2 regions of the Streptomyces sp. NPDC007808 genome follow, and region 2 is predicted to be linked to the other one. Evidence: riboswitches for the same ligand, from Rfam matches in the RefSeq annotation. Region 2 holds a riboswitch; the other holds the start of a gene.
What was found. Region 2 has a riboswitch for S-adenosylmethionine ahead of thrC (threonine synthase). Riboswitches for the same ligand answer to the same signal wherever they lie in the genome.

Region 1: it holds a riboswitch for S-adenosylmethionine, as region 2 does, so the genes downstream of both, ACFYNL_RS07055 (aminotransferase class V-fold PLP-dependent enzyme) here and thrC (threonine synthase) in region 2, are expected to answer to the same signal.

The regions. Positions count from the first base shown of each region.
Region 1 is NZ_JBIAEQ010000002.1:178,947-186,245, reverse strand. It holds gene ACFYNL_RS07065 (cytochrome bc complex cytochrome b subunit) at 1-1,432, shown strand, start outside; gene trpD (anthranilate phosphoribosyltransferase) at 1,574-2,638, shown strand; SAM riboswitch class IV at 2,713-2,829, shown strand; gene ACFYNL_RS07055 (aminotransferase class V-fold PLP-dependent enzyme) at 3,000-4,367, shown strand; gene ACFYNL_RS07050 (Lrp/AsnC family transcriptional regulator) at 4,627-4,908, opposite strand; gene ACFYNL_RS07045 (rhomboid family intramembrane serine protease) at 4,905-5,663, opposite strand; gene ACFYNL_RS07040 (hypothetical protein) at 5,830-6,069, shown strand; gene ACFYNL_RS07035 (NYN domain-containing protein) at 6,109-7,299, shown strand, end outside.
Region 2 is NZ_JBIAEQ010000007.1:149,452-156,750, reverse strand. It holds gene groL (chaperonin GroEL) at 1-115, opposite strand, end outside; gene ACFYNL_RS26215 (cold-shock protein) at 499-705, opposite strand; gene ACFYNL_RS26210 (MoaD/ThiS family protein) at 1,158-1,433, opposite strand; gene thrC (threonine synthase) at 1,430-2,716, opposite strand; SAM riboswitch class I at 2,735-2,890, opposite strand; gene ACFYNL_RS26200 (glucosyl-3-phosphoglycerate synthase) at 3,022-3,966, shown strand; gene ACFYNL_RS26195 (trehalose-6-phosphate synthase) at 4,051-5,484, shown strand; gene otsB (trehalose-phosphatase) at 5,472-6,317, opposite strand; gene ACFYNL_RS26185 (DUF3263 domain-containing protein) at 6,363-6,620, opposite strand; gene ACFYNL_RS26180 (ABC transporter substrate-binding protein) at 6,668-7,299, opposite strand, start outside.

The DNA of each region.
Region 1 (7,299 bases), on a different contig from region 2:
GACGCTGTTCTTCCACCCGTCGATGAACGAGGTGGAGTACCACGGCAGTTACGTCCCGCTCCAGGGACAGCTGATGAGTGAGGCGTTCAGCTCGACCCTGCACATCTCCTTCGACGTGCGCGGTGGTCTGCTCATCCGGCAGATCCACCACTGGGCGGCGATCATCTTCCTCGCCGGCATGTTCGTGCACATGATGCGCGTCTTCTTCACCGGCGCGTTCCGCAAGCCGCGTGAGATCAACTGGCTGTTCGGCTTCCTGCTGTTCGTCCTGGGCATGTTCACCGGTTTCACCGGTTACTCGCTCCCGGACGACCTGCTCTCCGGCACCGGTGTCCGCTTCACCCAGGGCGCCATCCTGTCCGTGCCGATCGTCGGTACGTACATCTCGATGTTCCTGTTCGGCGGCGAGTTCCCGGGCACCGACTTCGTGGCCCGCTTCTACTCGATCCACATCCTGCTGCTGCCGGGCATCATGCTCGGTCTGGTGGTCGGCCACCTGATCCTGGTCTTCTACCACAAGCACACGCAGTTCGCGGGTCCCGGCAAGAGCAACAAGAACGTCGTCGGCATGCCGCTGCTGCCGGTCTACATGGCCAAGGCCGGAGGCTTCTTCTTCCTGGTCTTCGGTGTCATCGCGCTCATCGCCGGCATCGCGTCCGTCAACCCGATCTGGGCCCTGGGCCCCTACCGGCCCGACTACGTGTCCACGGGCGCCCAGCCCGACTGGTACATGGGCTTCGCCGAGGGTCTCGTCCGCGCCATGCCGGGCTGGGAGATCAACTTCTGGGGTCACACGCTCGTCCTGGGCGTCTTCGTCCCGCTGGTGCTGTTCGGTCTCTTCCTCGCCGTGATCGCCCTCTACCCGTTCATCGAGTCCTGGGTCACCGGTGACAAGCGCGAGCACCACCTGCTCGACCGCCCGCGCAACGCCCCGACCCGTACGGCCTTCGGTGTCGCCTGGGTCACCGGGTACATGATCATGCTGATCGGTGGTGGCAACGACATCATCGCCACCCACTTCCACCTGTCGATCAACGCGGTCACCTGGTTCGTCCGCATCGGGTTCTTCGTCGGACCGGTCATCGCCTTCGTCGTCACCAAGCGGATCTGCCTCGGCCTGCAGCGCCGGGACAAGGACAAGGTGCTGCACGGTCGCGAGTCCGGCATCATCAAGCGCCTGCCGCACGGTGAGTTCATCGAGGTGCACGAGCCGCTCAGCCAGGACGCGCTGCACACCCTCACCGCGCACGAGCAGTACAAGCCGCTCGAAATCGGCCCGACGGTCGACGAGAACGGCGTCGAGCGCAAGGTGAAGGGCTCGGAGAAGCTGCGCGCCAAGCTCAGCGAGTCGTACTTCGGCGAGGACGGTCAGATTCCCAAGCCGACCGTCGAGGAGTACAAGGAGATCACGAGCGGCCACGGCCACCACTGATCGCTGCGCACGCCACGGCAGAAGGGCCCCGTCCGGTCTTCGGACGGGGCCCTTCTCCGTGTCCCGCGGCTGGATAGGGTGGACCTCGTCGAGACTCGTGTCCCGGGGGCCGGGACACCACAACTGACCCTGGAGCGGCTTATGAGCGCTGTGACCCCCGCTGGAGGCGACACCGCGGCGGGCCGTTCCTGGCCCGAGGTGCTGAGCGCGCTGCTCGGTGGACAGGACCTGAGCGCCGGCGACACGGCCTGGGCGATGGACCGCTTCATGAGCGGTGAGGCCTCGGACGCGCAGATCGCCGGATTCATGGTGGCGCTGCGGGCCAAGGGCGAGACGGTCGAGGAGGTCAACGGCCTCGTCGAGGCGATGTACGCCCACGCGCAGCCGCTGCACATCCCCGGCCCGGCCGTGGACATCGTCGGCACCGGCGGGGACCGGGCCAAGACGGTCAACATCTCGACCATGTCCGCCATCGTGATCGCGGGCGCCGGGGCGAAGGTCGTCAAGCACGGCAACCGGGCGTCGTCCTCGGCGAGCGGCTCGTCCGACGTGCTGGAGAAGCTCGGCATCAACCTGGACCTGGCGCCGGAGGGCGTGGCCAGGGTGGTGGAGGAGGCCGGGATCACCTTCTGCTTCGCGGCGAAGTTCCACCCCTCCATGCGGTTCGTCGGTGGCGTACGGCGGGACCTGGGCATCCCGACCTCGTTCAACCTGCTCGGCCCGCTGACCAACCCCGCCCGGGTCACCGCCTCCGCCGTCGGCTGCTTCGACACCCGGATGGCGGGGCTCATCGCCGGCGTTCTGGCCGAGCGCGGCTCGTCCGCGCTGGTCTTCCGCGGCGACGACGGCCTCGACGAGCTGACGACGACGGCCACGTCACGGGTGTGGGTGGTGCGCGACGGCAAGGTGACCGAGGAGGCGTTCGACCCGCGCGAGGTCGGTATCGAGCTGGTGCCCGTGGAGGCGCTGCGGGGCGCGGACGCGTCGTACAACGCGGAGGTCGCCCGCCGCCTCCTGGACGGCGAGCCCGGTCCGGTGCGGGACGCCGTCCTGCTCAACTCGGCCGCGGCGCTGGTGGCGTCGGAGCCGACGGACGCTCCGCTCGCCGAGCAGATCCGGCTCGGGATGGCGAGGGCGGCGGAGTCGATCGACTCCGGGGCGGCGAAGCGGACGCTGGAGCGCTGGGTGGCCGCCAGCAACGCGTAGCGGGGCTCGGGGGATGTCCCGCGATCCGGACACGGGTTGCGGGACATCGATCACTTCACGTACGTTCCTGTTCAGGTCATGAGTGACAGTCATGAGGCCCCGGCCGACTGTCCGGCAACCCTCCGTCCGTGGCGGGGTGCCCCGGGTGAAGACCAGGCCGCAGGCAGCGAGGTCTGCGGCAAGCGCGGACCCCTTCGATCAGCCAGGGGTCCTGGTCGTCGAGGAGCCTTCCGTGAGCAAGCGAATGCGATAGGGCCGCAGAGCCCCGCCTCCGCGTTCCTTTTTCGTTCCCTTTTCCTTCACCGCGTCGAGCCCTGCGGGTTCCGCGGCGAATCTCGTCTGCCTTCACGGGAGTTGCGCCATGTCCGTCTCCACCGTTGCCGCCGCCCAGTCCGTTTGTGCCCCGCTGCCTGTTCTCGGCAGGGATGTCACCGTCCCGCTCGTCACCGGCGGCGAGGTCACCTACGCGGCGCTCGACTACGCCGCCAGCGCGCCCGCCCTCCAGCGCGTCTGGGACGATGTCGCCGCCTACGCGCCGTACTACGGCAGCGTCCACCGGGGCGCCGGGTACCTCTCCCAGCTGTCCACCGACCTCTTCGAGAACGCCCGGCGCACGGTCGGCGAGTTCCTCGACTGCCGGGACACCGACCAGGTCGTGTTCACCCGGTCCACCACCGACTCGCTCAACCTCCTCGCCGCCGCCGTCCCCGCCGACTGCCAGGTGTTCGTCTTCGAGACCGAGCACCACGCCGCGCTGCTGCCCTGGCGCGGCGCCCTCGTCACCTACCTCGACGCGCCCCGCACTCCGCGCCAGGCCGTGGAGACCCTGGAGCGCGCCCTAGCCGACCGCGACCCGTACGGCCCGGCCCTGGTCTGCGTCACCGGCGCCTCGAACGTCACCGGTGAGCTGTGGCCGGTACGGGAGTTGGCGGCGGCGGCGCACGCGCACGGTGCCCGGATCGTGCTCGACGCCGCCCAACTCGCCCCGCACCACCCGGTGAGCGTGCGTGATCTGGACGTCGACTGGGTCGCCTTCTCCGGTCACAAGCTGTACGCGCCGTTCGGGTCCGGCGTCCTGGCCGGGCGCGCCGACTGGCTGCGCGAGGCCGAGCCGTACCTCGCGGGCGGCGGTGCCAGCCGCACGGTCACCCGGCGCGCGGACGGCGCAGTCGACGTGCAGTGGCACGACAGTGCCGCCCGGCACGAGGCCGGCTCCCCGAACGTCATCGGCGCCTACTCCATCGCCTCCGCCTGCAGGGCCCTCACCGAGGCCGGTTTCGACGAGCTGGTCGCCCGCGAGCGGTTCCTGATCGAGAAGGTCCGCGCGGGCCTCGCCGAGGTCCCGGAGGTCCGGGTCCTGTCCCTCTTCGGCGACGACGCCCCGCGCGTCGGCGTGATCTCCTTCGTGGTCGCCGGCTGGAACAGCTCGCACTTCGCCGCCGCGCTCTCCGCCGAGTACGGCATCGGGGTGCGGGACGGCCTGTTCTGCGCCCACCCTCTCGTCCGCACGCTGCTCGGCAGTGACCCGCAGACGCAGGGGGAGTGCGGCGCGCCCGAGGCGGCCCCGGGTGAGAAGTCCCTCAACGCCGTCCGCGTGAGCTTCGGCGCGGGTACGCCGGACGAGCACGTGGAGCGGTTCGTACGGGCCGTGAAGGAGCTCGTCGCGGACGGGGCGAAGTGGAACTACCGTACGGAGGACGGGCGTTGCGTGCCCGACACGTCGGCGTGAGCCTGCGGATCGGACGCCCTGGCGTGCGTGCCCGGCTCCGCGGACAGCATGCCGCGGCGGGCTCCACGCCCGGCACCTCCTGCGTGCCCTCGCCGGGCGTGCCCGCCGGGGCCGGCACCGGACGGCCGGGGAGCTCGGCACGCGGGGCCGCGCAGGTCGGCACCCTGCCGCGGGGCGTCCGGTGGGCCAGGGTGCCCTCGGCGGTGATCACCAGGCACTCTTCGGCCGGGAGTGCGGGGCCCGGGCGCCCCGGCTGCCGTCAGCTGTCCAGGCCGATGGCGAAGGCGGCCTCCAGGTCGTGCTGCGAGTAGGTGCGGAAGGCCACGTGCGTGTCCGTCCCCTCCACACCGGGGATCTTGCTGATCCGGCCGGGGATGACCTCGGCGAGGTCCTCGTGCTGCTTCACCCGCACCATGGCGATCAGGTCGTAGGTCCCGGTGACCGAGAAGACCTCGCTGACGTTCTCCAGCGCGGCGATCGACTCCGCGATCTCGGGAATCCGGTCCACGCTGGTCTTGATGAGGACGATCGCGGTGATCACGGCTGGTTCTCTCCCTCGGGGGCCGGAGCAGGGGCGGCACTCACTTTAGTCGTACGGCCGAATCGGGCCCACGCGTAACCGAACCCCACCCCGAACCCGACCAGGTGCGCCAGATACGCCACCCCGGGCCCCTGGTCCGCACGCCCCGCCGCCACCCACTGCAGGGCCGCCCAGAAGGGCAGCACGACCCACGCCGGGAAGCGCAGCGGCAGGAAGAGCAGGAAGGGCAGCAGGCTTGTGACGCGTGCCGCGGGGAAGAGGAACAGGAACGCGCCGAGGACCGCTGAGATCGCCCCGGACGCGCCGACCAGGGACTGCGTGGAGTCGTCGTTGGCGGCCGCGTAGCCCAGCAGGGCCAGGTAGCCGCAGCCGAGGTAGAAGAGCGTGAACTGGAGGCGGCCCATCCGTTCCTCCGCCATCACCCCGAAGACGTAGAGGAAGAGCATGTTGCCGAGCAGGTGCACCCAGCTTCCGTGGACGAACAGGGCCGTGGCGGGGGTGAGGGCGGCCCGGGGCGCGCCCTCGAAGAGCTCTGCGGGCACCACGCCCCAGCGGTGGAAGTAGGCCCGCTGCGCCGCGAGCAGCCCGTCGCCGACGCCGTACCCCGGATTCAGCCCCGCCGCCGGCCCGATCAGGAAGATCAGGCAGCACACGGTGATGAGCCCGTACGTCACCGGCGCCGGCGACCGCAGTACCGTTCGGCCGGCCCTGCCGAACCGAACTCCGAAACGCGCCACGCTCCAGTTGCCGATCATGAATACAGAGCATGACGTAACGGGACGCAGGCGCACAGACCGCCTCGCCGCCCGGGACGGACGGGCGGCGGGTACCCGCCAGGCCGTAGGGTTACGAGCCACACGCACCGGTGAGTCCGGGGCGTCGCGGACAATAGAAGACCTAGAAGGAAAGAGCACGCTCACGATGACGGTTCCCCTGCCGACCGCCACCACGCGGTGGCGCTGCACTCTCTGCGGCAACCTCACGCGCTTCGACGTGACGCGCTCGTCCAGGGTCGTCGAGTACGTCCACCTCGATCTGGCCGGCGAGCCCAAGGTCGAGGAGCGCGAGGTGCTCAGCGAGACGATCGAGTCGGTGCGCTGCCGCTGGTGCAACGCCGTGGACAAGGTGGAACTCGTGGACAGGCCGGGCGCCGGCTCCTGACGATGGGGGAGGGCCCGCACAGAAACTGGGGTGTGACGGATGGTGGAGACACAAGGCGGGGGGCCGGGCGACGGCGCCGCTGAGGTGCTCGACCGTCCGCTGCCCGACGGTGTACGGCGCAAGGTCGTGCAGATCGTGTCCGACGGGTTCGGCGGGCTGACCGTAGGTGAACTGCCCGCACAGCTGCGGCAGTACGCCCGGTTCGCCCCGAACCGGCGGGCCAAGTTCGCAGGCAACGCCATGGCGGCGGCGCTGGAGACCGATCCGCTGTTCCGGCAGCGCATCGGGGAGAAGTTCAGAGAGGCCCAGCCGGAGCTCTCCGGCGCCCTGGAATCCGGCTCGGCGCCTGCGGCCGCGGACCCGCTCGACGTGGCGGCCGCGGCCTATGTTCTGCGGCCCGCCGGCTGGGTCAAACTGGTCACCGCGGCCGGCGAGGAGGCCCAGCGGGCCGACGCCGAGCGCGCCGACGAGGAGAGCCGCGCCGAACTGGAGCGGCTGCGCGAGGAACTCGCCCACGCCCGCGAGCACACCCGGCACGAGACCGAGCGGCTGCGGACCGAGCTTGAGGCGGCCAGGAAAGAAGCGGAATCGCTGCACCGGAAGCTGCGCTCCGCCCTCAGCGACGTCAAGCGCGGCGAGGCCGCCCTGCGCAAGGCCCAGGGCGAGATCGAGGCGGTGCGGACCGAAGGGCATACCCAGATCTCCGCGGCCGAGAGCGAGAGCCGGCGGCTCAAGGCGCGGCTCGCGGAGGCCGAGGCCGCCCTGGAGGCCACGCGCAAAGCAGCGCGCGAGGGGCGCAGTGTCGAGGACATGCGCGTCCGGTTGCTCCTCGACACCCTTCTGGACGCCACCCAAGGGCTGCGCCGTGAACTGGCGTTGCCGCCGGTCTCCGTGCGCCCCGCCGAGACCGTGGACGCGGTCGAACCGGGACGAATGACCCCGAAGGACATCGCCGCGCGGGCGTTGTCCGAGAACGACCCCGCGATCCTCGACCAGTTGCTCGCCCTGCCGCAGGCGCATCTCGTGGTCGACGGGTACAACGTCACCAAGACCGGCTATCCCCAGATGCCCCTGGAGAAGCAGCGGTTGCGGCTGCTCGGCCAGCTCTCGCAGCTCGCCGCGCAGACCGGCGCCGAGGTGACCTGTGTCTTCGACGGTGCCGAGCTGGTCGCGCCGGTGCTCCTGGCCCCGCCGCGCGGGGTGCGGGTGCTGTTCTCCAAGCCCGGAGTG
Region 2 (7,299 bases):
GGACGACGTTGCGACCCTTGGGGCCGAGCGTCACCTTCACGGCGTCCGCGAGCTGGTTCATGCCGCGCTCGAGGCCGCGCCGCGCCTCCTCGTCGAACGCGATGATCTTGGCCATGTGAAGTGGTCCCTCCAGGACTGGGGGTGATTCCTTCGGACCGCGCCCGCGCCCGCGACGGACGGCCTGCCTGCCTCGTGGTTCCTTGCCCCACCCGGCTTGCGGGCCTCACCGACCCGGTCCTTCGTTGTCACTCTCACCTTCAGAGTGCTAACGCCAATGATTAGCACTCGACCCAGGAGAGTGCAAGGCGCGCTCGCGAAGCGGGCGCTCATTGAGGGGCGGCGGTCGGGTGACGGACGGGTGCAAGCGGCTCTCGGTGTTCGGGCGGGGCGCACGCCCCGGCGCACACGGGCTTCGAGGGACCCCGGGCATGGCGAAGGGCCCGCACCCCGGGAGGTGCGGACCCTTCGAAGAACGTCGCTGCAGTGTCGACGCGTGCTTCAGCTGGTCGCCAGACGGACCATGTCCGCCTGCGGCCCCTTCTGGCCCTGCGAGATCTCGAAATCGACCCGCTGACCTTCCTCCAGGGTGCGGTACCCGTCCATCTGGATCGCGCTGTAGTGGACGAAAACATCCGCACCACCGTCGACCGCGATGAAGCCGTACCCCTTCTCCGCGTTGAACCACTTGACGGTGCCCTGAGCCATGCCTAACTCCCCTATTACTGGCCCTTGCACAGATCCACACTTCGCGGATCCGGGTCAGACCTCACCCCCCATCGGTCGGGGGCGTGCGCCGGAACGCGTCGACCGCGGCTGAATGTATCTGCCCAACTGCCGTCTGCAACAGGTCAATCGGACGAGAAATCCGGGCACGGCCGGTCGGGAATGTGGGGACAATTCCTCTGACTTCAGGTCAAGTCGGGCCCGGCAAACATGACAAAAGCCGCATAAAACCCACACAGTTTGGCTACTTCTTGTCGGGCATGCGGCAGAAATCCAGGGCTGTCGACTCAGGGATCGGCAGCGCGTTCCCCAACTGTACCTCGCTCAACCACACAGAATTGCCCCCTCCGCTTCTCTCACGGTGGGGGCAATTCGATGAACTCTCGGTAATTGGGGTTACCGAAGGTAATGATCGGTCATTCGGTCAGCCGTGTTCAGCCGCCGGCGACGGCCGGGATGATGGAAACGCCCGCTCCGTCCGGGGTGGCCGTCTCCAGCCCCTGCTCGAAGCGCACGTCGTCGTCGTTGACGTACACGTTGACGAACCGGCGCAGCTTGCCCTGGTCGTCGAGAACACGAGCGGCGATCCCGGTGTGGTTCTTCTCCAGGTCGGCGATGACCTCGCCGAGGTTCGTGCCCTCGGCAAAGACCTCGGCCCGACCGCCGGTGTAGGTGCGCAGGATGGTGGGGATGCGGACGGTCACGCTCATGCGAGGCCAGCCTCTCGGAAGGAGTCCAGGTTCGGGCGGATGGTGGCGGTGAGGCCGGTACCGGCCACCGCGTCGAGGGTCTTCAGGCCGTCGCCGGTGTTGAGGACGACGGTGGTCTTGGCGGGGTCGAGCAGACCGTTGTCGATCAGCTTCTTCGTGACGCCCACCGTCACCCCGCCAGCGGTCTCCGCGAAGATGCCCTCGGTCCGGGCGAGCACCTTGATCGCGTCGACGACCTGCTCGTCGGTCACGTCCTCCACCGCACCGCCCGTGCGGCGCGCGATGTCGAGGACGTACGGACCGTCGGCCGGGTTGCCGATCGCGAGGGACTTGGCGATGGTGTTCGGCTTCTGGGGGCGGACCACGTCGTGGCCGGCCTTGAAGGCGGCCGACACCGGCGAGCAGCCCTCCGCCTGCGCCCCGAAGATCTTGTACGGCCGGTCCTCGACCAGCCCGAGCTTGATCAGCTCCTGAAGACCCTTGTCGATCTTCGTGAGCTGCGAGCCGGACGCGATCGGCACCACGATCTGGTCGGGCAGCCGCCAGCCGAGCTGCTCGCAGATCTCGTACGCCAGGGTCTTGGAGCCCTCGGCGTAGTACGGCCGCAGGTTGACGTTGACGAAGCCCCAGCCCTCACCGGCCGGGTCGCCGATCAGCTCGGAGCAGAACCGGTTCACGTCGTCGTAGTTGCCCTCGATGCCGACGAGGTCACCGCCGTAGACGGCGGCCATGACGACCTTGCCCTGCTCCAGGTCGTGCGGGATGAACACGCACGAGCGGAAGCCGGCGCGCGCGGCGGCGGCGCCGACGGCACCGGCCAGGTTGCCGGTGGAGGAGCAGGAGAGCGTGGTGAAGCCGAAGGCGCGGGCCGCCTCCAGGGCCTGGGCGACGACACGGTCCTTGAAGGAGTGCGTCGGGTTGCCGGAGTCGTCCTTGACGAACAGCTTGCCGGCCTCGACACCGAGTTCGGCCGCGAGATTGTCGGCCTGGACGAGCTGGGTCCAGCCGGGGTTGATGTTCGGCTTGGTCGCCACGTCCGCCGGGACGGGCAGCAGGGGCGCGTAGCGCCAGATGTTCGCGGGTCCCGCCTCGATCCGCCTGCGGAGCTCCTCGGTTTCGTAGGCCGAGAAGTCGTACGCGATCTCCAGCGGGCCGAAACACTCCTCGCACGCGAAGACCGGTCCGAGGGGTACCCGGTGACCGCACTCGCGGCAGGACAGCGCCGCGGCGGGACCGAGGTCTACGGTGGATTCCGTGGTGCTTGCAACAGTCTGCACAGCCATGTGAGGCGAGGCCCTTTCTCCTCATCTTCCTCACGACGCACTTCGCCGTGAGACGGATTTGGCACCTTCCCAAGCCGGGAGCCTCGCGAAGTGGTCGCCAGTGACCTACGAGTACCGACTGGAGGGTTGCCGGGGCTTCATCGGGCCGTTTCCCTCTGCCCCTCTGGATGAGCTGTATGCGGTTGTGAACCGCGGCCGACCCTGGACATGCGATGGTCATCCGCGTTGTCCAAGACTGTAACCGACGGCCAGGACAGTTGAGATAGTCGTCCGAACCGCGAGACAACAGTGAGGAGCAGCCGACCGTGCTGGAAGAAGTCGAGCGCTGGCTGAGCACCCGCTCCTGGTCCGTGTCCGACCGCCCGCTGCACCACGTACTGGCCGCCAAGCAGCGTTCGGGCCAGTCGGTCTCCGTCGTGCTGCCGGCGCTCAACGAGGAGGAGACCGTCGGCGACATCGTCGCGATCATCCGACACGACCTGATACGGCAGATTCCGCTGGTCGACGAGATCGTCGTCGTCGACTCCGGGTCCACCGACCGCACCTCCGAGGTGGCCGCGGCGGCCGGCGCGACCGTGGTGCACCGGGACGAGATCCTGCCGCGCCTGCCGGCCGTGCCCGGCAAGGGCGAGGTCCTGTGGCGCTCCCTGCTCGTCACCCGTGGGGATGTCATCTGCTTCATCGACGCCGACCTGAAGGAGTTCTCCTCGGACTTCGTCTCCGGCATCGTGGGCCCGCTGCTCACCGAGCCGGGCGTCGACCTGGTCAAGGCGATGTACGACCGCCCCCTGGGCGCCGCGGCCGGACAGGGCGGCCGGGTCACCGAGCTGATGGCACGCCCGCTGCTGAACATGCACTGGCCGCAGCTGGCCGGTTTCGTGCAGCCGCTGGGCGGCGAGTACGCGGCCCGCCGCTCGCTGCTGGAGCAGCTGCCGTTCCCGGTCGGGTACGGCGTGGAGCTGGGCATGCTGGTCGACGCCCTGCACCTGGTGGGCCTGGACGCCCTGGCCCAGGTGGACGTGGGTGTGCGCAAGCACCGCCACCAGGACGGACAGGCCCTGGGCCGCATGTCCGCGGCGATCTACCGCACGGCCCAGCTGCGGCTGGCCCGCGGGCATCTCGTACGTCCCTGCCTGACCCAGTTCGAGCGCGGTGAGGACGGGTTCGAGCCGCGCACGTACTCCGTGGACACCGAGGAGCGGCCGCCCATGGTGGAGATCGCCGAGTACGCGGCGCGGCGGGTCGCGTAGGTGTCGCACACGGGCCGTATACAGGCCCGCCACTGAGTGGAACCGCACGTTTGAGCGTTTCCGTGCCGGGCTAGGTTGAGGCGTATGGCTTCCACGCAGGGTGCTGCAAAAGTGCTGGTCGCGTCGAACCGCGGCCCGGTTTCGTACACGGTGGCCGCGGACGGTTCGCTGAACGCCAAGCGCGGCGGCGGCGGGCTGGTCTCGGGGCTGTCCGCGATCGGCTCGGACGCGGACGCGCTGTGGGTGTGCTCCGCGCTCTCCGACGGCGACCGGGAGGCGGTCCGGCGCGGAGTCGCGGGGGCGGGCCGGGGCGGCGTGCGGATGCTCGACATCCCTGCCGAGGTGCACTCCGACGCGTACAACGGCATCGCGAACTCGGTGCTGTGGTTCGTGCACCACATGCTCTACCAGACGCCTCTGGAACCGGTCTTCGACGCGGAGTTCCGGCGCCGGTGGGCGTCGTACGAGACCTACAACCGGGCGTTCGCCGAGGCGCTGGCCGAGGAGGCGGCGCCGGGTGCCGCGGTGGTCGTGCAGGACTACCACCTGACCCTGGTGCCGGGCATGCTCCGCGAGCTGCGCCCGGACCTCAGGATCGGCCACTTCTCGCACACGCCCTGGGCACCGCCGGAGTACTTCCGGATGCTGCCGGACGACGTGGCCGGGCAGGTGCTGCGCGGCATGCTCGGCGCGGACCGGCTGGGCTTCCTCACCCGGCGGTGGGCGGACGCGTTCGAGGCGTGCTGCGACCGGTTCGCCGGAGGGCTCGGCGGCACCCGGGTCGGGGTGCACGGGCTGGGGGCGGACGCGGACTTCCTGAGGGCACGTTCCCGTGAGGCCGACGTCGTCGAGCGGATGACGGCGCTGAAGGGCGAGATCGGTGCGGCACCCGACGGGAGCGCCCGCCGGACGATCGTGCGGGTCGACCGGACCGAGCTGTCCAAGAACATCGCTCGGGGCCTGCTGGCGTACCGGCAGCTGCTCGACGACCACCCCGAGTGGCGCGAGCGGGTGACGCACGTGGCCTTCGCCTACCCCTCGCGGCAGGACCTGGCGGTGTACCGGGACTACACGGCCGAGGTGCAGCGGCTCGCCGAGGAGATCAACTCCCGGTACGGAACACCGGGTTGGACGCCGGTGGTGCTGCATGTCGAGGACGACTTCGCGCGCTCGCTGGCGGCGTACCGGCTGGCGGACGTGGCGCTGGTCAACCCCATCCGGGACGGCATGAACCTGGTCGCGAAGGAGGTGCCGGTCGTCTCCGACGAGGGATGCGCGCTGGTGCTGTCGCGGGAGGCCGGTGCCTTCGAGGAGCTGGGCGAGGACGCGATCGCCGTGAACCCGTACGACGTCGTCGGCACGGCGCGGGCCCTGCACGAGGCGCTGTCCATGGGACCGGAGGAGCGGGCGGAGCGCTCCAAGCGGCTGGCCGCGTCGGCGACCGCCCTCCCCCCGGCCCAGTGGTTCCTGGACCAGCTGCACGCGCTGGAGGAGGGCGACGCCGGTCAGTCCGCCTGATCGGCGATCTGCCGCAGCAGCCGTACGACGCCCTCCGGGCCGTCGACCACGAGGTCCGCCCGCTTGGAGAGCTCGGTGACCTCCTCGCTGCCGCTGCACACCAGCAGGCCCGGGACGCCGTCGGAGCGGAGTTCGTCGACGGCGGCGTACGCGGGAAGGTCCCCGAGGTCGTCCCCGGCGTACAGGACGGACCCGGCGCCCAGTTCGCGGACGTACTCGCTCAGTGCCCTGCCTTTGTCCATGCCGGGCGGGCGCAGTTCGAGGACCATCCGCCCCGGCTCGACGACGAGGCCGCTTCGGGCGGCGAGGTCGTGGAGGGGTTCACGCAGGGCCTCGAAGGTGCCCTGCGGGTCGGCCGCGCGGCGGGTGTGCACGGCGACTGCGTGCCCCTTGTCCTCGATCCACGTGCCGGTGCCCGCGCCGGTGCGCTCCAGGACCCGCGGCAGTTCGTCGCGGACGGCCGCGACGCCGGGGTGCGGGTCGGGGGCGGTGACCTCACCGCTGACGGCGTCCCAGCGTTCGGCTCCGTAGTGCCCGAGTACGACGAGGTGCTCCAGCCCCGCGACGCCCGCGAAGCCGCCGTACCGCACGGCCACCTCGGCCGGACGGCCGGTGATCACCGCCACGGCGGCCACCTTCGGCGCGAGCGCGACGAGCGCGGGCACGGCGTCGGGGTGGGCGCGAGCCCGCTCCGGGTCCGCCACGATCGCCGCGAGCGTCCCGTCGAAGTCCAGCGCCACCAGCGTGCCTGCGGGCCTCGCGAGGATGGCGTCCAGCCCGTCACGCCCCCGCGGGGTCACGGGTACCGGCAGAGATTCCTTGTGACTGCCCATACGGCGACCCTATCCAGGCTGGGCCCGGTGTACGCGTGGCCGCCCTCAGCGCTCCGCCCGCCGCGCCTCCCGGACCCGCCGCAGCCGGTTCACCGTGACCGGGTCGTGCGCCAGGGCGCGTGGGTCGTCCAGGAGGGCGTTCAGAAGCTGGTAGTAGCGCACGGGGGCCAGGCCCAGTTCCTCCCGTATGGCCCGCTCCTTCGCGCCGGGCCCCGGAAAACTTCGCCGTTCCAGGGCGAGGACGGCCTGTTCGCGCTCGGCGAGGCCGCCCTGCGTCCTGCTCCCGTCCTGGTGCTGGTCCATGCCCAGCACCGTAACCCCGGCCGCTGACAGTCGGCCCGGGCCGCCGCCTACTCCGCGTTCTCCACCCGCGCGGCCGTCGACTGCAGCTGGCCCAGGATCGTCGACGGGCTGCCACCGGCGGCCACCGTCCTGCCCATGTGCTGCTTGATCTCCGCGCTGACGGAGGCCCAGGACGTGTGGCCGACCGGGTACAGCTCGGACAGCGGCAGCTGCTCCAGGAAGGGCTTGAGGTCGGCGTCCTGCTTCGCCGCCGTCATCCGCGCGGACGCGGAGGTCGTGACGGGAAGGAGGTCGTAGCGCCGCGAGAAGTCCAGCACGTTCCGCTCGTCGTAGACGAAGTCGAGGAACTCGCCCGCCTGTTCGGCGTGCCCGTTCTGTTTGAAGGCCATCATCCAGTCGGCCACGCCCATGGAGACCTTGGTCGGTCCTTCCAGGCCGGGCATCGGCACCATGCCGAACTTCACGCCCTTCTTCGCCGCCATCTGCATCAGCGAGGGATGTCCGTTGAGCATGCCGACGTCACCGGCCGCGAAGGCGGAGAACGCGTCGGCCCGGTTGAGCTCTCCGGGCGCGACCGGCCCGGTGAGGCCCTTGCCGACCAGGTTGTTCTTCAGCCAGTTGAAGGTGGCGACGTTCTCCGCCGAGTCGAGGCTGTAGGTGCCGGTCTCGGGGTCGGTGT